4 regions of the Pseudomonas sp. H1_D04 genome follow, and region 1 is predicted to be linked to each of the others. Evidence: predicted binding sites of a transcription regulator. Region 1 holds the regulator's gene; each other region holds the start of a gene.
The links. The regulator FliA, encoded in region 1, starts transcription of late flagellar genes. The targets are predictions, from matches to a motif close to CTAAAGTTTNNNNNNNNNNNGCCGNTAA.
Positions count from the first base shown of each region.

Region 2: the regulator FliA is predicted to act here: its motif matches at 3,894-3,921, upstream of AB4N82_RS07990 (methyl-accepting chemotaxis protein).
Region 3: the regulator FliA is predicted to act here: its motif matches at 2,705-2,732, upstream of AB4N82_RS21755 (methyl-accepting chemotaxis protein).
Region 4: the regulator FliA is predicted to act here: its motif matches at 2,288-2,315, upstream of flgM (flagellar biosynthesis anti-sigma factor FlgM).

Region 1 covers NZ_CP162826.1:3,968,072-3,973,691, reverse strand. The annotation lists gene AB4N82_RS18450 (chemotaxis protein CheA) at 1-1,247, opposite strand, end outside; gene AB4N82_RS18445 (protein phosphatase CheZ) at 1,259-2,047, opposite strand; gene AB4N82_RS18440 (chemotaxis response regulator CheY) at 2,066-2,440, opposite strand; gene fliA (RNA polymerase sigma factor FliA) at 2,611-3,351, opposite strand; gene fleN (flagellar synthesis regulator FleN) at 3,348-4,181, opposite strand; gene flhF (flagellar biosynthesis protein FlhF) at 4,288-5,604, opposite strand; gene flhA (flagellar biosynthesis protein FlhA) at 5,617-5,620, opposite strand, start outside.
Region 2 covers NZ_CP162826.1:1,733,631-1,739,250, reverse strand. The annotation lists gene AB4N82_RS08000 (methyl-accepting chemotaxis protein) at 1-1,789, opposite strand, end outside; gene AB4N82_RS07995 (methyl-accepting chemotaxis protein) at 1,934-2,545, opposite strand; gene AB4N82_RS07990 (methyl-accepting chemotaxis protein) at 2,571-3,851, opposite strand; gene AB4N82_RS07985 (16S rRNA (uracil(1498)-N(3))-methyltransferase) at 4,038-4,745, opposite strand; gene tatC (twin-arginine translocase subunit TatC) at 4,742-5,533, opposite strand; gene tatB (Sec-independent protein translocase protein TatB) at 5,530-5,620, opposite strand, start outside.
Region 3 covers NZ_CP162826.1:4,678,978-4,684,597, reverse strand. The annotation lists gene AB4N82_RS21770 (helix-turn-helix domain-containing protein) at 1-4, shown strand, start outside; gene AB4N82_RS21765 (hypothetical protein) at 54-557, opposite strand; gene AB4N82_RS21760 (GAF domain-containing protein) at 840-1,346, opposite strand; gene AB4N82_RS21755 (methyl-accepting chemotaxis protein) at 1,364-2,677, opposite strand; gene AB4N82_RS21750 (hypothetical protein) at 2,788-3,057, opposite strand; gene AB4N82_RS21745 (hypothetical protein) at 3,230-3,979, opposite strand; gene AB4N82_RS21740 (hypothetical protein) at 4,673-5,254, opposite strand.
Region 4 covers NZ_CP162826.1:3,637,622-3,643,241, forward strand. The annotation lists gene AB4N82_RS16860 (MFS transporter) at 1-507, shown strand, start outside; gene AB4N82_RS16865 (flagellar brake protein) at 568-1,317, opposite strand; gene AB4N82_RS16870 (flagella synthesis protein FlgN) at 1,414-1,884, opposite strand; gene flgM (flagellar biosynthesis anti-sigma factor FlgM) at 1,933-2,250, opposite strand; gene flgA (flagellar basal body P-ring formation chaperone FlgA) at 2,392-3,156, opposite strand; gene AB4N82_RS16885 (chemotaxis protein CheV) at 3,237-4,169, shown strand; gene cheR (protein-glutamate O-methyltransferase CheR) at 4,214-5,041, shown strand; gene flgB (flagellar basal body rod protein FlgB) at 5,352-5,620, shown strand, end outside.

The sequences.
Region 1 (5,620 bases):
AAGCGGCCGAAGACTTTCTTGATCGGCTGCATCCGGGTTTTCATCACCGCGGTTTGCAGGTCAGCCGTCACCACGTCGAGGTTCGACACGGCCTTCTGCATGGCTTCATCGCCACTGCTCAAGCCAAGGCGCACCAGGCGGTTACGCACCAGTACCAGCTCGCCGACCATGTTCATGATGTCGTCCAGACGCGCGGTATCAACCCGCACGGTGGTTTCGGCTTCACTGGCCGGTTTTTCCGCCGGTGGTGGCGCAGCCGCACGCGCAGGAGCTGGAGCCGGGGCTGCGGGCTTGGCCGCTGCCACAGGCGCAGCCGCTTTAGCAGCAGCCGGTGCTGCCGTGGCGACTGCAGCCGCTGGGGCGACTTCGCTGAACTTGCCCTTGCCGTGCAAATCATCCAGCAGCGCTTCGAATTCGTGATCAGAGATCAACCCATCGTCCGCAGGCTTGGCACTGGCAGCCGCCGCAGCAGCAGGCGCTGCCGCCACTTCCGGCAGGGCGTCGACCGCAAACGTGCCTTTGCCGTGCAACTGGTCAAGCAAGGCTTCGAATTCGTCATCGGTGATGTCGGTGCTGGCCGGGGCCGCAGGCGCTTCGGCAGCCGCGACAGGCGCCACCGCATCGGCGGCGAACTGGCCTTTGCCGTGCAACTGGTCGAGCAGGGATTCGAACTCGGCGTCGGTGATGTCTTCACTGGTCGGTGCCGCTGCCGGGGCAACGGCGGCCGGTGCTTCAGCTTCGGCCTTGACGGCACTGAGGGAGTTGAGCAGTTGTTCGAACTCGTTGTCCGTCACATCCGCTTCAGGCTCCGCCACCGGCTCAGGCGCGGCCTCAACCACCGGCGCTGCCGTGGTGTCGGCCGGCTCTGCATAGCGCGCCAGGGCGGCCAGCAGTTCCGGGGTGGCCGCCGTGATCGGGGCACGTTCGCGAACTTCGCTGAACATGCCGTTGACCGCATCCAGTGCTTCGAGAATCACGTCCATCAATTCCGAATCAACGTGACGCTCACCCTTGCGCAGGATGTCGAACACGTTCTCGGCGATGTGGCAGCACTCCACCAGCTCATGGAGCTGGAGGAAGCCGGCGCCCCCTTTTACAGTATGAAAACCGCGAAAAATTGCATTGAGCAGGTTCGCATCATCCGGTCGGCTTTCCAGCTCGACCAGTTGTTCGGACAGTTGCTCTAAAATTTCGCCGGCCTCTACAAGGAAATCCTGAAGGATCTCTTCATCGGCGCCGAAGCTCATGTGGGTGCTCCTTAGAAGCCTAAACTGGATAACAGGTCATCTACGTCATCCTGACCTGACACAACGTCTTCACGTTTATCGGCATGAATCTGCGGACCTTCACCCTTGGCGAGATGTTTTTGTGGATCTTTTTCAGAGAGGATCGCTTCGCGGTCATGTTCGATGCCGGCAAAACGGTCTACCTGGCCAGCCATGAGCACCAATTTGAGCAAATTGCTTTCCACTTCGGTAACCAACTGGGTTACACGTTTGATCACCTGACCGGTGAGGTCCTGGTAATCCTGGGCCAGCAGAATGTCATTGAGGTTGCTGGAAACCGTGCGGTTTTCCTGTTCGCTGCGCGACAGGAAACCGTCGACCCGACGGGCCAATTCACGAAACTCTTCAGCCCCGACTTCGCGACGCATGAAGCGGCCCCAGTCAACGCTGAGGGCCTGGGCTTCATTGGCCATGCCGTTGACCAGAGGCGTGGCATTTTCCACCAGGTCCATGGTGCGGTTAGCCGCGGCTTCGGTCAGCCTGACCACATAGGACAGGCGTTCGGTGGCATCAGTGATCTGCGAGATTTCTTCGGCCTGGGGCATGTGCGGGTCAATCTGAAAATTGACGATCGCACTGTGCAGCTCGCGTGTGAGCTTGCCCACTTCCTGGTACAGGCCGCGGTCACGGGTCTGGTTGAGCTCATGGATCAACTGCACCGCGTCGCCGAAGTGGCCTTTTTCAAGGCTGTCGACCAACTGGTGAGCATGCTTTTTCAGGGTCGACTCAAAGTCTCCCTGTGACGTTTCTTTATGCTCCATAGCTCCCCCGCGATGGCATTAGCCGTGGATGCGTTCAAAGATCTTTTCGATCTTCTCTTTCAAGGCCTGTGCAGTGAATGGCTTGACTACGTAACCGTTGACCCCGGCCTGGGCGGCTTCGATGATCTGTTCACGCTTGGCTTCGGCGGTCACCATCAACACGGGAAGGCTGCGCAGTTTTTCGTCGGCACGCACGTGGCGCAACAAGTCGATACCGGTCATGCCCGGCATGTTCCAGTCTGTTACCAGAAAGTCGATGCTCCCGCTGTTGAGGATCGGAATCGCCGTAAGGCCGTCATCCGCCTCGACCGTGTTTGTGAACCCAAGGTCACGCAACAGGTTTTTTATGATCCGCCGCATCGTTGAGAAGTCATCAACGATGAGGATTTTCATGTTCTTGTCCAATTCGACCTCCAAGCAGTCTTAAACGCGCCCAGCACCTGGACGCGCCATTTCAATCAACAGGCATTACACAAAAAGGACTGCCGGGGGCACCACGGATCGAACCCACGAAGGCCTATCACCTTCGCGGTATCGCTTTGCAATGCTCCCCACACTGCCTGTCAGCGCGCTCGCCACTCTCCCAAACGCCCCCGCAAGCGGGCTGCGCATTGGCTGTGCAACTGGCTGACACGCGATTCGCTGACCCCCAGGACCTCACCGATTTCCTTGAGGTTCAGCTCTTCGTCGTAATACAGCGCCAACACTAACCGCTCGCGCTCGGGCAAGTTGGCAATGGCGTCCGCCAATGCACCCTGGAAGCGTTCATCTTCCAGGTCGCGTGACGGTTCCATATGCGCGCTCGCGCCGTCCTCGTGCAGCCCTTCGTGTTCGCCGTCCTGCAACAGGTCGTCGAAACTGAACAGGCGGCTGCCCAAGGTATCGTTCAAAATCCCGTAATAATCGTCGAGACTCAATTGGAGTTCGGCCGCAACTTCATGATCTTTAGCGTCGCGACCGGTTTTTGCTTCAATTGCACGAATTGCGTCGCTGACCATGCGCGTATTTCGGTGCACCGAACGCGGCGCCCAATCACCTTTACGCACCTCATCAAGCATCGCGCCACGGATACGGATACCCGCATACGTCTCGAAACTCGCGCCTTTGCTGGCATCGTATTTGGTCGACACTTCGAGCAAGCCGATCATGCCGGCCTGGATCAGGTCCTCGACCTGCACGCTGGCGGGCAGGCGAGCCAGCAAGTGATAGGCGATACGCTTGACCAGCGGCGCATAGCGCTCAATCAACTCACCCTGACTGTCACGGGCAGATTTCTTGTAGGCGTTGTAGCCATTCGCTGTCATAGCACCGGTCCTGCGCTCGTCTGATGTACCAATCGCTCGACGAAAAACTCCAGATGCCCACGAGGGTTGGCGGGCAACGGCCAGGTATCGACCTTCTGGGCAATAGCCTTGAACGCCAATGCGCATTTGGAACGAGGGAACGCTTCGTAGACTGCACGCTGCTTTTGCACAGCCTTGCGCACGCACTCGTCGTAGGGAACTGCGCCGACGTATTGTAAGGCGACATCGAGGAAGCGATCCGTGACCTTGGTCAACTTGGCGAACAGATTGCGCCCTTCCTGCGGACTCTGGGCCATGTTGGCCAGGACGCGGAAGCGGTTCATGCCGTAGTCACGGTTAAGCAGTTTGATCAGGGCGTAGGCGTCGGTGATCGAGGTGGGTTCATCGCAGACCACCAGCAGGACTTCCTGCGCGGCGCGCACGAAGCTGACCACGGACTCGCCGATCCCGGCGGCGGTGTCGATCACCAGCACGTCGAGGTTGTCGCCGATATCACTGAATGCCTGGATCAGGCCGGCATGCTGCGCCGGGCTCAGGTGCACCATGCTCTGGGTACCGGAGGCAGCCGGCACGATGCGGATCCCGCCAGGGCCCTGGAGCAGCACGTCGCGCAGCTCACAGCGCCCCTCGATCACATCGGCAAGGGTGTGTTTGGGCGTCAGTCCCAGCAGAACGTCGACGTTCGCCAGCCCCAGGTCAGCATCCAGCAGCATGACGCGACGGCCAAGCTCTGCCAGGGCCAGGGACAAATTCACTGACACGTTAGTCTTTCCGACGCCACCTTTGCCGCCGGTCACCGCGATCACCTGTACGGGATGCATGCTGCCCATTTTATTTCTTTACCTTGTCTTGCTTAGACGCAGGCTACATGGCTTGGCCGCGTGAATCGCTTGCAGACCATCAATGTAGGTACATTTCACGGTGTTCATCCTGACTTCAACCGACCCGTTTTGCCGGGTTGTGGTAGAGGTCGGCGAACATATCGGCCATCGCTTCCTCGCTAGGCTCTTCTTGCATTTGCACGCTGACGGCACGGCTGACCAACTGATGACGGCGCGGCAGATGAAGATCATCCGGGATCCGCGGCCCGTCGGTCAGGTAGGCAACCGGTAATTCATGACTGATAGCCAGGCTCAACACTTCACCCAGGCTGGCGGTTTCATCCAGTTTCGTGAGGATGCAACCGGCCAGGCCACAGCGTTTGTAGCTATGGTACGCAGCGGTAAGAACCTGTTTTTGGCTGGTGGTTGCAAGCACCAGGTAATTTTTCGACTTGATACCACGCCCGGCCAGGGTTTCCAGTTGCATGCGCAACGCCGGGTCGCTGGCTTGCAAGCCGGCGGTGTCGATCAGCACCACGCGCTTGCGCAGCAGCGGATCGAGGGCGTTGGCCAGGGACTGGCCCGGGTCGACGTGGGTCACCGGTACATTGAGGATGCGGCCCAACGTCTTGAGCTGCTCCTGGGCGCCGATCCGGTAGCTGTCCATGCTCACCAGCGCGATATTATTCGCGCCGTACTTGAGCACATAACGCGCTGCCAGCTTGGCGAGGGTGGTGGTCTTGCCCATGCCGGCAGGGCCGACCATGGCGATCACACCGCCCTCTTCCAGGGGTTCGATTTCCGGGGTAGCGATCATCCGCGCCAGGTGGGCCAGCAACATGCGCCAGGCCTGGCGTGGTTCTTCGATTTCGGTGGTCAGGGCCAGCAGGTCGCGGGACAACGGGCCGGACAAGCCAATGCGTTGCAGGCGACGCCACAGGTTGGCCTGTTGCGGTTTGCTGCCTTGCAGCTGCGTCCAGGCCAGCGAGCCGAGCTGCACTTCCAGCAGTTCGCGCAGGCCGTTGAGCTCAAAGCGCATCGAGTCGAACACACGCTGGTCAACTGCGGCGGCCGGGGCTGGCGCGGCAGGACGCGGCGGCTCGACGAAGGTCGGCTCAACCAGTGGTTCGGCAGCGGTCAGCGGCAGCCCGGCGAACAACTGGCGATTGGTGGTGGTATCGCTGTCGCCACGCATGCTCAGCTCAGCCTGGGCCGAGACGATGCGCGAAGCGGTCTTGCGCAGCTCGTCTTCGAGCTCCATGTTCGGTACACGCGGCGCCAGCGCCGAGGGGGTGTAATCCAGGGCAGCCGTCAGCTCGACACCGCCGGCAATACGACGGTTACCGATAATCGCGGCGTCGGCGCCCAGCTCATCACGGACCAGTTTCATGGCCTGACGCATATCGGCGGCGAAAAAACGCTTAACTTGCATAACCCACTACCCTCAG
Region 2 (5,620 bases), 2.2 Mb from region 1:
TCAAGACGCTACGATTGATCTCTTCGGCCACCGCGCTTTGCTCCTCGGCCGCTGCGGCAATCTGCGGGTTCATTTCCTGGATGATGGCCACGGTGCGGGCGATCTCCGTCAGGGCGTCCCCGGCGTTGCGAGTCAGGCCGACACTGTTGTCGGTCAGGGTGCGGCTGTAGTCCATGATGTCGGCAGCCTGTTGGGTGCCCCTGTGCAGGCCACCAATCAACTCTTCGATTTCTTCGGCGGACTGCTGGGTCCGCCGGGCGAGGCTGCGCACTTCATCGGCGACCACGGCGAAGCCCTGGCCTGCCTCACCGGCCCGTGCGGCTTCAATCGCTGCATTGAGCGCCAGCAGGTTGGTCTGCTGCGACACGGACTTGATTACGTCCAGCACGCTGCCGATTTTCTGGCTTTCCCGTTGCAGCCCCAACATCGCTTCGCTTGAGCGAGCCATCTCATGGGCCAGGTGTTCAATTTGTGCCACGGCATCCGTGACCACCTGATCGCCCAGTTCAGCCTGCTGATTGGCCTGGCCGGCGGCAATCGATGCTTGCTCGGCGTGGCGCGCCACTTCCTGGGCGGTGGCCAGCATCTGGTTCATGGCCGTCGCCACCTGCTCGGTTTCATCGCGCTGATTATTCACCCCGGCGCGGGTTTGCTCAGTGACGGCAGAGAGCTCTTCGGCGGCGCTGGCGATTTGCCGTGCGTTGTCGCTGATGTTGCCAACCAACCCCCGCAGGTTCAGCGTCATTTGGCTCATGCTGCGTTGCAACTGGCCCAGCTCATCGCGGCGCTGTGACTGCACTTCGTTGCTCAGATCACCCTCGGCAATGCGGTTGGCCACCATGAGCGCCTTGCGCAGCGGGTGCACGATTTGTCCGGCAATCACCCAGGCGGCCAAGGCGCCGAAGAGCACCGCGGCAGCCGCAATACCCAAGGTCTGGGTGCGGGCTTGGTCGGCTTCTCTGTCGCGTCGTTGGGTCTGATCCTGGCTCAAGAGGTCACTCTGCGCGAGCAACTGATCCAACTGCTGCTCCAACTGGTTCTGGCTACTTTCGGTCGTGAGTTGGGTGTCTTTAAGGCGGGTCAGCTGGGTGCGGATACTGAGCACGGCGTTTTTCATCGCGTCACTGTCGACCGCCAGTTTGGCCACTTCAGCCTGGGCGAGTTCGAGGCTGCGTTCTGCGTCAACCACGGCTTGTCCATACGCATCCAGCGAACTTGAAGCCCAAGCCGGGCTCTTGGCACGGTCTTCGGCCTGCTCCATGGCCTGGCGCAGGTTTTCGACGGCATCCAGGGCTTTTTCATCTTCCTGATCAGGCAAGTCGCTAGCCAGTTGTGCCAGAACATCGCCGGCCCGCGTGGTGCTCTGTGTCAGCTGTTCCCGGGCACTTTCGCGTTTTTCCACCAGCGCGGGCACGCCCTTGAGTGTGGATTTGAACGTGGCAGACATCCGCGTCATCTCCTGCAGATATTGAATGGCTTTCGGCACCTTAAGTCGGTTGGACAGCTCCGCCAGGGCCTTGTCGACTTTCTCCATGCTCGCGCTCAATCGACTGAGGCTTTCGGCGTCGTCCAGGGTGCGATAGAGGATTCTGTCGGTGCGCAGTTCTTCGCCGGCCACCGCCAGTTGTGCCAGCACGCTCAGCGTTTGTGATCGGTAAAGGGACGCCGCTAATGCTTGCCAGCCGGTCACGGCAATGACAAGGCTCAGGGCCAGTACCAGGGCAAAGCCCAGGGCCAATTTGAGGGTGACACTGGCGTTACCCAGCAGGTGAGTCATTCGACGAAGCATGATTAACCTCCGACAAGTGCGTGAGCACACTGAACTGACCTGAACGCTAGTGTCTTTGAAGATCGGGAGGGGCTGATAAACGTGTAGGAAGTTTCATAGATTGCAGGCGGCGACCCAGGACAGGTCGCCGCGCGGGGAGGTAGGTCAGACTCGGAAGCGACCCACCAGTGCTTGCAGATGCGTGCCCAGGCGCGCCAGTTCGGTGCTCGACGCGGCGGTTTCTTCACTGGCCGCAGCCGTCTGCTCCGAGACATCGCGCACGTTCAGCACGCTGCGGTTGATCTCTTCCGCAACAGCGCTTTGCTGTTCGGCGGCGGTGGCGATCTGGGAGTTCATCGTCTGGATAGTCGAGACCGTGCGGGTGATGTTCTCCAATGCACTGCCGGCACGGCGGGTCAGCTCGACGCTGCTGTCGGTGAGGCTGCGACTGTTGTCCATGATGGTCGCCACCTGTTGGGTGCCGCTCTGCAGGCCGGCAATCAGCTCTTCGATCTCTTCGGTGGACTTCTGCGTGCGCTGGGCCAGGCTACGCACTTCATCGGCCACCACCGCGAAGCCACGTCCGGCTTCACCGGCGCGGGCGGCTTCGATTGCGGCGTTGAGGGCCAGCAGGTTGGTTTGCTGGGCCACGGATTTGATCACGTCGAGCACGCTGCCGATCTTGTCGCTTTCCCGTTTAAGGTCGCCCATGGCGACTGTGGAATTGCCGACCTCAGTGGCCAGGCGCTCGATTTGGGCGATGGCTTCACCGACCACCTTGTCGCCTTCGCGGGCCTGCTGGTCAGCCGCTGCGGCGGCCTCCAGAGGCTTCTTCGGCGTTGCGCGCGACTTCCTGTACGGTCGCGGCCATCTCGTTCATGGCGGTGGCTACTTGGTCGGTCTCGACCTTCTGGCTGTTGACCCCGGCGCTGGTCTGTTCGGTGACAGCCGACAGTTGCTCGGCAGCGCTGGCGATCTGGGTCACGCCCTCGCTGATGCCGCCGATCAACTCGCGCAGGCCCACGGTCATGCTCTGCATAGCCCTCTGCAACTGCCCCAGCTCGTCCTGGCGCAAAGACGTCAGGTTGTGGCTCAGGTCACCCGAGGCGACGCGCTCGGCGACCTTGAGTGTTTGGTCCAGCGGGATAATGATTTGGCGGGTGATCGCCCAGGCAGCCACCAGGCCAAAGATCAACGCCAGCACAGTTGCCAGCAGCAACAGGGACTTGGCTTGCGCGGCATCGGTGTCGCGCACCACGGTTTGGGAGAGGGTCAGTTTGTCGCTGTGGCCGAGCAACAGATCGCCTTGATCGCTCATGGTTTTAAGGGCTGCAGCGCTGGCCACCTGCGAGTCGCGGTACTGGCTGACAGCGGCGCGGTAGGCTTGCAGCGAGACGCTGGCCTGTTGCAGGTTGGTCGAATATTGCTCAGGCAGTTGGCCGTTGAGGCTGGTGATTTTCTTCAGGGCATTGTCGATGGCATCCAGTGCGGGTTGCTCGGCTTCGACCTTGCCGCTGTAGGTATAGCCGCGCACTTGGAAGCGCGCCTGCTGTATCAGTTTGCTCGCTTCCACCACAGTGTTGAACTGGGTGACGCTGTCGCCTTGCAGCAGGGCCTTCTCGATCTCATTGATCTTGAGCACCGCGTTGTCAGCGGTATCTCCCAGCTTGCTGCGGGCGTTTTCACGGTTGGCGCTGGCTTGCACCATGTCGCTGAATGCGCGCTTGTACTGGTCCACGGCGGCCAACTGTTCATCGACCAGGGCCGCGTCGGCGGGTTGTTCAATTAGGTTGCGGGCTTTATTCAGGCCGCTATTGAGCTTGTCCAGCAACTCGCTGACCGCGCCTGGGCCTTGTTCGCCATGGCGCAATTCATAGTCCCGGCGAGCCAGGCGCAGGTCCTTGGTCAATCCATTGAGGCTGGAGATAAAGCCCAGCTTGTCACCGCGACTGATCACATCGCCCAGGCCGGTCCAGCCGGTTAAGGTGATCATCAGTGTGAGTAGTAACACCAGGCCGAAACCTACGCCCAACTTGGTTTTGACGCTGACATTCCCCAGCTTTTCGGCTAACCAACGATACATGCTGCGAACTCCCCTGGAACAAGGCTTGGACTTATTCAGGAGTTATCGGCCTGCGCCCGGGATTCTGTAGCGACGCAGCTCTAATGGCGGGGGCTTGCGCCCGATAGGGGGGATCGGTCGATATATTTATCAGCTGACAAACCGTCATCGGGGGCGAGCCCCTCTCACAAGGGGACAGCGCCGTTGTTAGAAGAGGCGGGCGAGCAGGGCGGTGACGGCGGTTTCAACCCGTAGGATCCGTGCGCCGAGTTGTACCGGCTGCAAGCCAGCCTTGGCCAATAGGTCCACTTCGTAGGGGATCCAGCCGCCTTCCGGGCCGATGGCCAGGGTAACCGGCTCATCCAGCCCTCGGGGGCAAGCTGGGTAATCGCCTGGATGGCCGATCAGGCCAAGGGTGCCTTCGGTCATGGCCGGCAGGCGGTCTTCGACGAATGGCTTGAAGCGCTTTTCGATGATGATCTCGGGCAGCACCGTGTCCCGCGCCTGTTCCAGGCCAAGGATCAGTTGCTCGCGTATCGCCTCGGGCTCCAGGAACGGGGTCTGCCAGAAGCTCTTTTCCACTCGGTAACTATTGACCAGCACCACCTTCGGCACGCCCATGGCAGCAACGGTTTGCAGCACACGGCGCAGCATTTTCGGGCGGGGAAGGGCCAGTAGCAGGGTCAAGGGCAGCTTGGCTGGAGGCGGTTGGTCGAAGCTCACTTGCAGCTCGGCTTCGCTGGCTTCCAGGCGCAACAATTGCGCTGCGCCCATCAACCCGCCGATGCGCCCCACGCGCAGGCTGTCGCCTACGGCGGCGCGGTGGACCTCCTGCATATGCACCAGGCGTCGATCGCGCAGGATCACCCGGTCGGCCGCAATAAAGTCGGCCTCTTCAAGCAGCAGCAGGTTCACGGCTGGGTCGCTGGCGGCTGTTCGTCGTCGACGGGTTGGTCATCCGGGTGATCGCCACGCTTGCTGATCAAACCGCTGAACAGGATGCCGATCTCGAACAGCATCCACATCGGCACGGCCAGCAGGGTCTGGGAGAAGATGTCCGGCGGCGTCAGGATCATGCCGACCACGAAGCAACCGATGATCACGTACGGGCGGATCTTCTTCAGGTAGGCCACGTTGACCACGCCGATCCACACCAGCAGCACCACGGCCACCGGGATTTCGAAGGCCACGCCAAAGGCGAAGAACAGCGTCATCACGAAGTCGAGGTAGCTGGTGATGTCGGTCATCATCTCCACGCCGGCCGGAGTGGCAGCGGCGAAGAACTTGAAGATCAACGGGAATACCAGGAAGTACGCGAACGCCATGCCGGTGTAGAACAGCAGGATGCTCGATACCAGCAACGGTACCGCGATGCGCTTCTCGTGCTTGTACAGGCCCGGCGCGATAAAGCCCCAGATCTGATGCAGGATCACCGGGATCGCCAGGAACAGCGAAACCATCATCGTCAGTTTCAACGGCGTGAGGAACGGCGATGAAACATCCGTGGCGATCATCGTCGCGCCGGCCGGCAGGTACTGGCGCAGCGGCGTGGAGACGAAGGTATAGATCTGCTGGGTAAAGGCGAACAGCCCAGCAAAGATGATGAAGATGGCCGCTACGCAACGCAGCAGGCGCGTACGCAGCTCGGTGAGGTGCGAGACCAGCGGCATGTGCTGGTCGTTTTCCGGTTTATCAGCGCTCATGGGGCTCGCGGCGGCAATGTAGGGTCATGGGGCGCGGGCGACGCAACGGGCGTCGGCGCAGGCTCGGTTGGCGCGGTAGGCGTCGGG
Region 3 (5,620 bases), 710 kb from region 1:
CTGAATGCAAAACGCCCCGACTATTCGGGGCGTTTTTGGTTGCGCGGGACCTGTCAGCAGGTGCAGCACATCATTGGCATGCCGTTGCAGCTCATCATCATCGGCATGGCGCAATCGCTCATCAACTTGTTCATGAGCATGCAGCAGTTGTCCATCATGGCCATGCTCATGCCCGGCATCGGCATCATTTTGCACAGCATGCCATCGGCCTGCATCGTGCATTCCATCACGCACTTCATCATCGGCATCGACATGCCCATCGGCATCATCATCGGCATATTCATGCTCGCCATCATGGCCATGGCGTCGGCCGACAGGCACATCATCGACATATTGGCGCACTGCATCATCATCGGCATGCCGCAGTTCATCATCATCGCCATCATCTCGGCGTTGGTCTTGAACTGAGCCATGTCCATGCCGGCGGCAGGCTTCATGGTGCACATCATCGCGTCACCGGCCATTTCGCACTTCATGGTCGCCATCATCATCGGCATGCCCATCATCGGCATCATTGGCATGGCGGTGTTCATCGGCATCTGCATTGCGTTCATCATGTTCGAAACTCCGTAATCGACAGGAAATGGCTAAGTTCTGGCGCCGATTCTAGTGATGCCGGAGCGCTGCACAAGACGACGGCAGAGCAGCGGGAATGGGTGTTGCGCAGCCCGCTTAGTCAACCGCAACAGCGAAACGTAATGTGATGACCGGGATTGCGCTGTGATGACAACGGTTTGGTAAATCAAAACAGCGTAATCGATGTGATGGATATTCGAACCAGGAATACCCACCAACCTTAAGGAAATAAACGATCTAACGCTGGCTCAGAAACATCAGCATCAGGTCCGGCTGTACTGCAATTCCAGCGTGGTGCTGATCAGGCGAGTGAAGATGGTGAGTATCTCGACCATTTGCGGGTTTTCCAGTTTTTTGGGGAGTACGTCCAACGCGCATAGGGTTCCGAAGACGCTGCCGTCGGAGAAGACAATCGGCAGTGAGATATAGCTTTCGAAGCCATGCTCCCTGGGCAATGGGTTTTGCCAGAAAACCGGATCCTTGCTGGCGTGTTCGATGATGATGGGGGTGGGATTAGCACGCAGACCGTTGCACAGCGTGGCTTCAAGCTGCAATTCATAGCCGACCTCCACGCCAAAATGCAGCTCGTCGTACACCGCACATGCCACCCAATGGGTATCGGTCATTTTCGAGATCGCCGAGAAGCGCATATCCGTCAGGCGTGTAGTCAGCCGCAGAATATTGGACGCCGTTTCTATCTCGGCGATGACCGCCAGTTCTTCAGAGGTTAAAGGTTTGATAGCGCTCTCCTGATTCTCAAATAAAACCAAGCAGCCCTATACCTGGGCTATTGCAGCTCATTCGCAAAACGCCCCACCGCGTTCACCACCTGCTTGGCGCCACCCTGGATCTCGGTGATGACGGCGCCGGCCTGGTTGGCCAGTGTCAGGCCTTGCTCAGCTTGCTCGCGACTGCTGAACATTTCTGTGATGGCTTCGTCGGCGAGGCGCTGGTTCTGCTGGACCACGCTGACGATCTCTTCGGTTGCAGTGCTGGTACGGCTGGCCAATTGCCTTACCTCATCAGCTACGACCGCAAATCCACGGCCCTGTTCACCCGCTCGGGCGGCCTCAATTGCGGCATTGAGCGCGAGCAGATTGGTTTGCGCGGCGATGCCCCCGATGGTCTGCACAATCGCGCTGATCAGCAACGATTGTTTGCCCAACGCCTCAATGCTCCCGGTGGCGGATTGCATTTGCAGAGCAATGTTTTGCATGGTCTGTACAGTGTTCTGCACCACCGCGGCGCCACGTTCGGCCGTGACATCGGTTTGCAGCGACACCTCGTAGGCCACGCCGGCGGCGGCCTTGACCTCGGACTCGCGCAAGACCTGGTCGGTGACCACGCTGGCAAACTTGACCACTTTGCACAGCTTGCCTTCCGCATCGTGCACCGGGTTGTAGGTAGCTTCGAGCCACACCTCGTTGCCACGGCTGTCCACGCGTTTGAAGCGGCTGGCGACAAATTCGCCGCGATTGAGGGTTTGCCAGAACGCGGCGTAACCGCTCGAAGCGGCCTCCTGCGTGGTGCAGAACATACTGTGTTTTTTGCCGACGATCTGATCGAGCGTGTAGCCCATGGCGTCAAGAAACTGGGTATTGGCGGTGACCACCGTTCCGTCCAGTCGGAACTGGATGACGGCCGTCGAACGTATCAACGCGTTGATAAACGCTTCGTTTTCTTTGGCTTGCTCAATGGCGCGACTGACTTCGGTGCCGTAGCCCTGGATCTGCGACAGCCGGCCGTCACGCCCTCTGATCGGGCACCATGTCAGGTTGATCCACGCCAGGCTGGCGTCACTGCGCAGGAAGCGGTAATCGTCACTCACCGGCTCTGAGCGGGCGATTGCTGCATTGAAGTCACGAAAACAGGGTAAATCCATGACGTAAGGCGGAACAATTTCACTCAGGAGTCGACCCTGCAACTGTTCGCGGGAGTAGCCCAAAGCCCGGGCAAAATCCTCGTTGACGGCCGTAAGCCGCAAGTCGGCATCCAGGCATATGGAGAGCATGCCACGGTCATACTGCGCAACAAGCTGTCGTAACTGGAAAAGCTCGTCGTCCCGGTCCTGCAGATCCTTCTTCAAACGGCGATTAAACATGGCGGCGTCCCTGGGGTAGTCATCACTGCATCGGCCATGCGGCCTACGGCTTAAGCATAGGCCGACGAATAGTCACTTGCCCCTCAGTTGTTCCGCTCAACGAAGATGGATTAATCGCCGGGCTTATCCAGTGCCTGCATCAGATCGTCTGCCTCGGATCCCACCGCAAACCTGAACCCGTACATCTCATCAGCCGCCAGTATTTCCCGAAGGGCCTCGATCAACTGCGCCTCGGTGGGTGAGTCACGCAGCAGTTTGTGCGCAGGCAATAACAACTCGGCGGAAACTCCCTCGATACTCGCGGCGTTGATCACCGCAAAGAGGATAAAGCGCAGGCGTATCTCGCGGTCCGTCGGCCACACCGTTTTTCGCTTCCCCAAGGTAGGGCCTCACTTTTTCGGAAAAGTCCGAGGCTATTGCCGACGTCGGGGTGTTTCAAGCACGGGGGCGCAAGATAGGCTGTTTCCTACAGCCAAAAGAGAAAGACCTTACCTGCACGAGGATTAGGGTAGTGCATATCGGGCTGACGCTACCGCGTTGCCTGCTGGCAGCTCACTGTACTGGCAGGAAATTCATCAGCAATAAGCTTTGCGCATAGTTGAGACCTATACGCCGGTATCGTTCATCAAGCATCTGTGTCAGCAGATCGAGGCGCGCCACGATCTTGCCAAATTCCACCGCAAAACTAAGGTTGCTGCCCTCCTCCGATATCTCATTGGAAAACAACAGCAACACGCCATTCGCATCCTGGCGCTTGCTGAGCAGCCATGTGGCCTTCTCGATATTGCGCGCGGCATTGCTGACAAACTGTGGATTGATCGAGTCGGTTATGTAGAACTCGGTGCGTCCACCATGGGCTGTCACCAGCATGCTGCCGATCGCATAGATAAACGCACCGACTCGATCGCCCTGAAACTCTGGGCTCAAGGAGTAGCTCAAGGCGACCAGATCGCGACGCTCGCCCAAGGCGGGCAGCGGTCGTCGCTGCTCAATCGCCTGGCGAATCTCTCGCTCGGCACTCACCGCATCCGGGTAACCCGACTGTCGCCACTGGCTGGGATTGCGCAGATAGAGCTTGCTCATCAGTAAATACAAACTTTGCAGGTTGTCACGCATGCCCAGGGTCGCCATACGATCGACACTGGTTTGAAAGAACTCATCGGGCTTTCCATTGCTGAACTGCTTGGCAATGTCCTGCCCCTGTTGCTGGGTGCAACCAGTGGCGCCGAGTACAAACATCGCAACCAACAGCAGTGGCCGGCGTAGGCGACGAATGATTGAAAGAGGAAACGTACGATCCATCGAAACCCGATCTTGTTCTACTGCCCTCGCGGGGAATCGGCGGGGCTGGGACAAGGATAGAGCCGAGAAATCAAAAAAAGTGCGACCGATATCGGCAGATTGTGTTCGAAGTGTGTGCCAGAGCGCTTCGTGACGAATTCGTCACAGGGTCTATACTTCTGGAAGCAGTTGAATGTGTTGTTGGCGAGCCAGGGTTGCATTTCCATTTTCGAGCGTTCTGGCGCATATATGTACATTGCCTACGGCACTACCACCAGCAACTGCCTACGAGGTGACGGCGATGAAGCATCCAATTCGAGCACAGATGTTTGCCCAGATGATTTGCCTGCTTTCGGTGGTTCAGCTTTTCTGCTGATTGAGATGAGAAACTGCCTTTAACAGTGGCTGCGGGTGTGGCAGTGAGAGGTATTGCCCACCTGACTCCAAAATCCCAAAACCAAAAAAGCCCCGCATTGCGGGGCTTTCGTATGAATCTTGGTGGGAAACCAGGGATTCGAGCGCTTCTTGGACACCCCATAGCCTCTCTAGGCCAAGAAGTGCCCATGCTGGATCTACTTATGCTTGCCAGCGCATTCGGCAACCGCGAAGAACATATACTTCATCGGCGCTCAACCATTCGAGTCCCGTGAGGCACGTACTTCACCAGAGACGGAAGTCTTTTTCAGCGCTTCCTTTACTGGAAAAAGACCGCCCCTAACGTGGAGTCATTATTTGGCTTGGCGAAGCACAAGCTCCGACGAGACGAGTTTTAACTCGGAAGCAGAACTCGCGAATTTGAAATTGATAAGCGGGCATAACCATGTAGTTTAAATCGGGACCTAACGAGTCTTTAATTTCCATGTATTTAGCAGTTTTGGCAGCAATGGCTTGGTATTCCGCTTCATATTTGGCGTAAGACGCTTTGTTGTAAACCTTTAAAACATCCAGCTCTTTACGGCATTGCTCAGCGCGATTTTGATTTAGGTCTGTTTCTGATTCTGACTGAGCGGCTTCAGCAGAGGCATGGACTGGGGATTCAGCACTGGCGTTCGCAGCAGGTGCAGCTTCATAACGCACAGTCCAATTTTCTGGTGTCGAATGGGCGACTTCAGGTGGTGCTTCATGGACCACGGCAGGGGGTGGAGTCACGTTAGGTTTTTCTGGAGTTTTCGTAGCGCATCCCGAGAGGGCAAGTCCTACCACTACAACGATGCCACACATTTTATCCATCGGTTTCACCAAGAAGTAATTACGGTTGGCTGAGTCGTTAGGTTCTGGGTAAAAGTCATAACTCATTCAGTGATCGAGTGTAAATTTTCTACCAGACTCAAGGCGCTCAGCCTCTCTTCCTTGAGTGCACAGATGAGCGATAATAGTAAAAAAACAAAAAGATGACGAGTAAAAGCTCTTCAGAAAAGCCACAAAATTATTGGGACAATTTATGGGACCAAACTAAGCATGCCCCCTGATTGGGGATGCTGAGCGAGTGAATCCGGACCGACGCGTCAGGAAGAAAAAGGAGGTACAACGCGGCTACTAAGCCACTGTGGTGGCTTCAACTTCGTGATAGACGGCCCAAGACAGCATCGAAAGTTATCGACATGGGCGACCCGAGTCAGCCACTGGTGCACGGTGAGCAGGCGGTTACCAAACGGGTTACAG
Region 4 (5,620 bases), 330 kb from region 1:
CTGTGTTCGCTGGTGCAGTTCTGTCTGTACCCGCTGGCGGTGGCGTTTTCCAATGACCATGTGGAAGGCGACCGTCGAGTATCGCTGACTGCCATGCTGCTGGTGACTTATGGCGTTGGTGCGAGTATCGGGCCGTTGCTGGCAGGCGTGATCATGAAGATGTTCGGCAGCCAAATGCTGTATGCCTTCTTCAGCCTGTGTGCGTTGATCCTGGTATGGCGCATCCGGCCGAAGGCGGTGACCAATTTGCATCAGGTGGAGGATGCCCCCCTGCATCACGTGGCGATGCCCGACAGCATGTCGAGTTCGCCGCTGGTGGCCGCGCTTGATCCACGGGTCGATGAGCAGGTGGTGCAGGAGCAGATGCAGAATGTCCCTGATCCTAATCCTGAGCCTGAGCCGGAAACTGATCCCCTGGCGCCAGTAGATGAGCCAGCCTTTGTCGGGCCGCCGGAACCTCTGGGGCCGGAAGAGCATCCGCATGACTTGAGCAGGGCGCGCCCCTGAAAGTAAAAACGGGCAGATCCCCAAAGGATCTGCCCGTTTTTTTGCCGCGATCTTTAATGATTAAAAATCGTCGTCCTTGTCGAAGCGCCGCGCTTCTCGCTGCAGTTGATACACAAAACGTTCGACTTGGCGCTGCACCAGGCCACTCATGTTGTGGAAGCGCACGCCAGCAAAGGTGGTGTTTATCTTCTCTTCGAAGTGCAGGTAACGCAGCTCGACCGAAGTGGTCATGCTGCCAAACGGCAGGGCGGCGATAAAGCGGTCGTAGACCTGGCCCAGTTGCAAGCGTTCGGAGATGTCGCCTTCAAAGCGCAGTTTGCAGCCGGTGGCGGAGATATCGAGCAATTTGCCGTTGACCGGCGCCTTGAGTTTTTCGCCGCCGAGCTCGATGTTCACCAGTTGTGCCAGCTTCAGCGCGGCGCGAAATGCATTGCGGCGCTGATGGTAGACCACCTCGTCCGGCAGGCTGCCGGTGTAGATACGGTGGCCATCTTTTTCGCTGATTTTGAGGTTGCCGGTGCTTTCCCAGGCGACGCGCACGCCGTCGTGGAAGCCTTCGATACGGAAGGGTTCGCCGTTTTCGAGGTGGCGTTCGCCATCACGGGGAATCATTTCGTCCAGCGCCAGCGTGCTGCTGTCACGGTTAACGTCCACCAGATAGCTCTGGAAGCGCTGGCTGCGCTCATGGAAGGTGATGATCAGCGGGTCATGGCTGTCTTGCAGCATCCGCAAGGTGCCTGCGATTTCCAGAGGCGTGGTGAGCACCTTGGGTGGCTGCGGCGCATCTTCCGCATTAAGGGCGTTGAACACGGTTCTTCCATCTCCAGACAAAATACGACTACACGCAAGAACCGGCATTTTGCCAGCATGTGGCGCGCCTTGGATAGGGCGCACAGTAAACTGGCGTCAGGCTTGGCTGCGGGTGCTTGGCTTGACCAGGCGCGAGGTTGATCCCTGGGCGTTATACAGTGCCGGCGGCTCTCCGCCGTGGAGTATGCGCAACTGGTTGGCAGTCGTGGCTTGCTGAAGCTGGATCGACTGACCGTTAAGCAGGTTGGCTTCCTGGCACTGGGCGAGCAATTGGTTAAGTTCTTTGCTCTGGCTCAGGAGCTGATCGCCGACCGAGGAGTGGCTGGCCAGCTGCGCCAAGCCGTCGTGGTCTGCCGGCAGGCCAAGGCTGATCAGGATCTGGCTGCGTTTTTTGCCGTGCTGTTCCAAGAGGACAATCAGCGACTGTTTGCGGGCCAGAATTTCTTCCAGCAACGGCATATCCCGGCCGTAAAGGGCCAGTGATTCCTCTCTTAGCAGCTCCAGCAATTGTTGCGTCGGCGCTAGATCATCAATGATCAGTTGCAGCAAATGTTCGTCGTGATGCATGGCTGGCCTTGGGTTTTAAGCGTCCAAAAGCCCTGCGCAGGCCTTTGCCTAGCGCTCGGCTTCGAAATTAAGCAGCTTGCTGGCTACACGGTTGCTGTCGACTTTATAGCTGCCATCGGCGATTGCCTGTTTCAATTCGGCCACACGGGCTTTATTGACCACGGGTTGATCGCGCAGCGAGTCAGTGACCTTCTGCAACTGTTGAGCCTCATTGCTCAGGTGTACGGATTCCCCGCTCTGGCTGGCCTGTTCTGCCTTGACGGGCAGCGCCGGGGCCTTGGCTTCTACGCTGTCCTTGGTGCTGGTGGTGCGCGTAGTGCCTGACGTCGTCGGGGCGTTATTTAAACGGCTGAAATCGATGACCATGATAAAAAAACCTCTGGGTATTTGGACGCTTGCCATGTTTTCGGCCATACCCGGACAAACTTTAGGCGCGAATGACAATAAATCTCCGCACGGGACTTCTCGTGCACAGTGTAGGAAAACCCAGCGTCCTGTACCAGTAATCTATAAAGCGACCTCGACTTGCCCTGGGGCTGTCACCCGCGCCTTGATCACGCGGTTGGAGTTGAGGTTCTTGACTCGAATCTGTTCGCTCATGCCGCCGTTGGACAGTGCTTCGCCAGGCATTTTCACATTCAATCCCCCGCTGCTCGCGGAAATCACTACCTGATCGCCCTTGCGAATGACCTCGGCCTGTTCCAGATGCACCAGCGTAATCACCTGATCGGTGACCACTGGTCGGGTCAATTTCTGCCCGATGGCCTGGTCCACTGATGTGAGATAGCCCTGGTTGATCAGGCTGATGTCGCGTTCACGCAGCACAACGTCTTCAAAACCAATGATGCCGGTGCGTTTCAGCGGTCGGGCCACCACCACTACATCGCGGAATAGCTTGACCTGTGCCGGCACAAACACCGTCCAGGGCGAGGCGCCATCGCAGCGCACCCGCACCGTCACGCGGCCGATAGGCTGAGCAGGGCTTTCCAGGGTCGCTGTCAATTCCTTGTCGCACATAGGCATGCGCAGGCGCGGGTCCAACTGGTTGACCTGGATTTCATAACGCCCCGGTGTCTGGGTGGTCGCCAGATAATCTTCTACAGTGAACTCAAGAAAGCCCTGAGTGACGCCGATAAGTAGATCAGGCAAGGTGACGTTATCTGCGCGGGCCGTGGCGCCGAGGCAGAAAGCAAGCAATGCCACCGAGGCGCAGAGCAATCTGCGGTACTGTGGGAATCGAAGGCGTCGGGAAACTGTCGTTTTAATATCCATGGCCAATAAATAGCAAAGCTCGTGCCGTTTAGTGTTGGGTGCGCGTCGCACCTTCAAGGTTTTAGCGTAGGAGTCTGGGCATGGCAGGAGTAATGGATTCAGTAAACCAGCGCACACAGCTGGTAGGGCAGAATCGCCTGGAGTTGTTGCTTTTTCGCCTGGATGGCAAACAGCTGTACGGCATCAATGTGTTCAAGGTGCGGGAAGTGCTGCAATGTCCCAAGCTGACGATCATGCCCAAGTCCAGCCCTGTGGTGTGTGGCGTAGCCAACATCCGTGGCGCGACCATCCCGATTCTTGACCTGGCCCTGGCCACCGGTTCGGCTGGCCTGCAGGACCGCGAGAGCCCGTTCGTAATCATCACCGAGTACAACACCAAGACCCAGGGCTTCCTGGTGCGCTCGGTGGAGCGCATCGTCAACATGAACTGGGAAGAGATTCATCCGCCGCCCAAGGGCACTGGCCGCGACCACTACCTCACGGCGGTGACGCGGGTCGATAACCAGTTGGTGGAAATCATCGACGTGGAGAAGATCCTTGCCGAAGTTGCGCCGACCTCGGAATCGATTTCCGTGGGCGTGGTGGATGCCGAAACGGCGCATAAGGCGGTCTCGCTGCGTGTGCTCACGGTGGATGACTCCTCGGTGGCACGCAAGCAGGTGACCCGTTGCCTGCAAACCGTCGGCGTGGAAGTCGTGGCGCTTAATGATGGTCGCCAGGCGCTGGATTACCTGCGCAAGCTGGTGGATGAAGGCAAGAAACCGGAAGAAGAATTCTTGATGATGATTTCCGACATCGAGATGCCGGAAATGGACGGCTACACCCTCACGGCTGAGATACGCAGCGATCCACGCATGCAAAAATTGCATATCATCCTGCATACTTCGTTGTCGGGCGTATTCAATCAGGCGATGGTCAAGAAGGTCGGTGCCGATGACTTCCTGGCCAAATTCCGTCCTGATGACCTGGCATCCCGGGTAGTCGACCGGATCAAGGCAGCAGATCACAGCTAAGGGCTTGTTGCCCTGGCGGTCTTACGATTTTAGAGGCGGTATCAGTGTCTACGGGTAATTTGGATTTTGAACAGTTCCGGGTCTTCCTGGAAAAAGCCTGTGGCATATTGCTCGGTGAAAACAAGCAATACCTGGTATCCAGCCGTCTTAACAAACTGATGGAGCAGCAGGGCATCAAGTCTCTGGGCGAGTTGGTTCAACGGATCCAGGGGCAGCCGCGCAGTGGTCTCAAAGAAATGGTGGTCGATGCCATGACCACCAACGAAACCCTTTGGTTTCGTGATACTTACCCCTTTGAAGTGCTCAAGAGCAAAGTGCTGCCGGAGGCTATCAAGGCCAGCCCGGGCCAGCGTTTGCGCATCTGGTCGGCAGCCTGCTCCTCGGGGCAGGAACCGTACTCTATCTCGATGTCCATTGATGAGTTCGAACGGACAAACATGGGTCAGTTGAAGGCCGGGGCACAAATTGTTGCCACTGACCTGTCCGGCACTATGCTCACTAATTGCAAGACCGGCGAGTACGACAGCCTGGCTCTGGGACGTGGGTTGTCCCAGGAACGCCTGCAACGTTACTTCGACCCGAAAGGGGCGGGGCGTTGGGCGATCAAGGCGCCAATCAAGAGCCGCGTTGAGTTCCGCTCGTTCAACCTGCTTGATAGCTACGCCAGCCTTGGCAAGTTCGACATGGTGTTTTGCCGCAACGTGCTGATCTACTTTTCGGCCGAAGTGAAGAAAGACATCCTGTTGCGCATCCACGGCACCCTCAAGCGTGGTGGTTACTTGTTCCTCGGTGCTTCCGAGGCGCTCAATGGCCTGCCGGATCATTTCCAGATGGTGCAGTGCAGCCCTGGGATCATCTACCAGGCCAAGTAATAAAGCGTACGCGGTCAAGAATGTGGGAGGGGGCTTGCCCCGATAACGGTGGTTCAGTTGATGCATCTATCACTGATACACCGTTATCGGGGGCAAGCCCCCTCCCACATTTTTTTGTGCGGCAATCCTCAGGATAGCGGCAAGCCGGATTGCCGCTTTACTGGCGCTACGCGGAGACCCGTTGCCGCTTTTCTGGCATTGCCGCCGGCAATATCCCCGTAAACCCTTGATTCATGGGCTTTTCAGAAACTGGCATGCGCTTTGCTATAACCCAGTTAACGAACAGCAGGTCAGCCTAAAGGTTTCCGCCATGAGCATCAGCTTCGATAAAGCGCTCGGTATCCACGAAAAAGCCCTGGGCTTCCGCGCCCAGCGTGCTGAAGTCCTGGCCAACAACATTGCCAACGCCGATACCCCGAACTACAAGGCTCGGGACCTGGACTTCTCCGCCGTGCTTGCCGCACAGCAGGACAAGACCAAGAACGGCACCTTCGCCTTGAACATGACCAACAACCGTCATATCGAAGCACAAGGTCTGAGCAGTGGTGACGAGTCGCTGCTGTATCGCACGCCGATGCA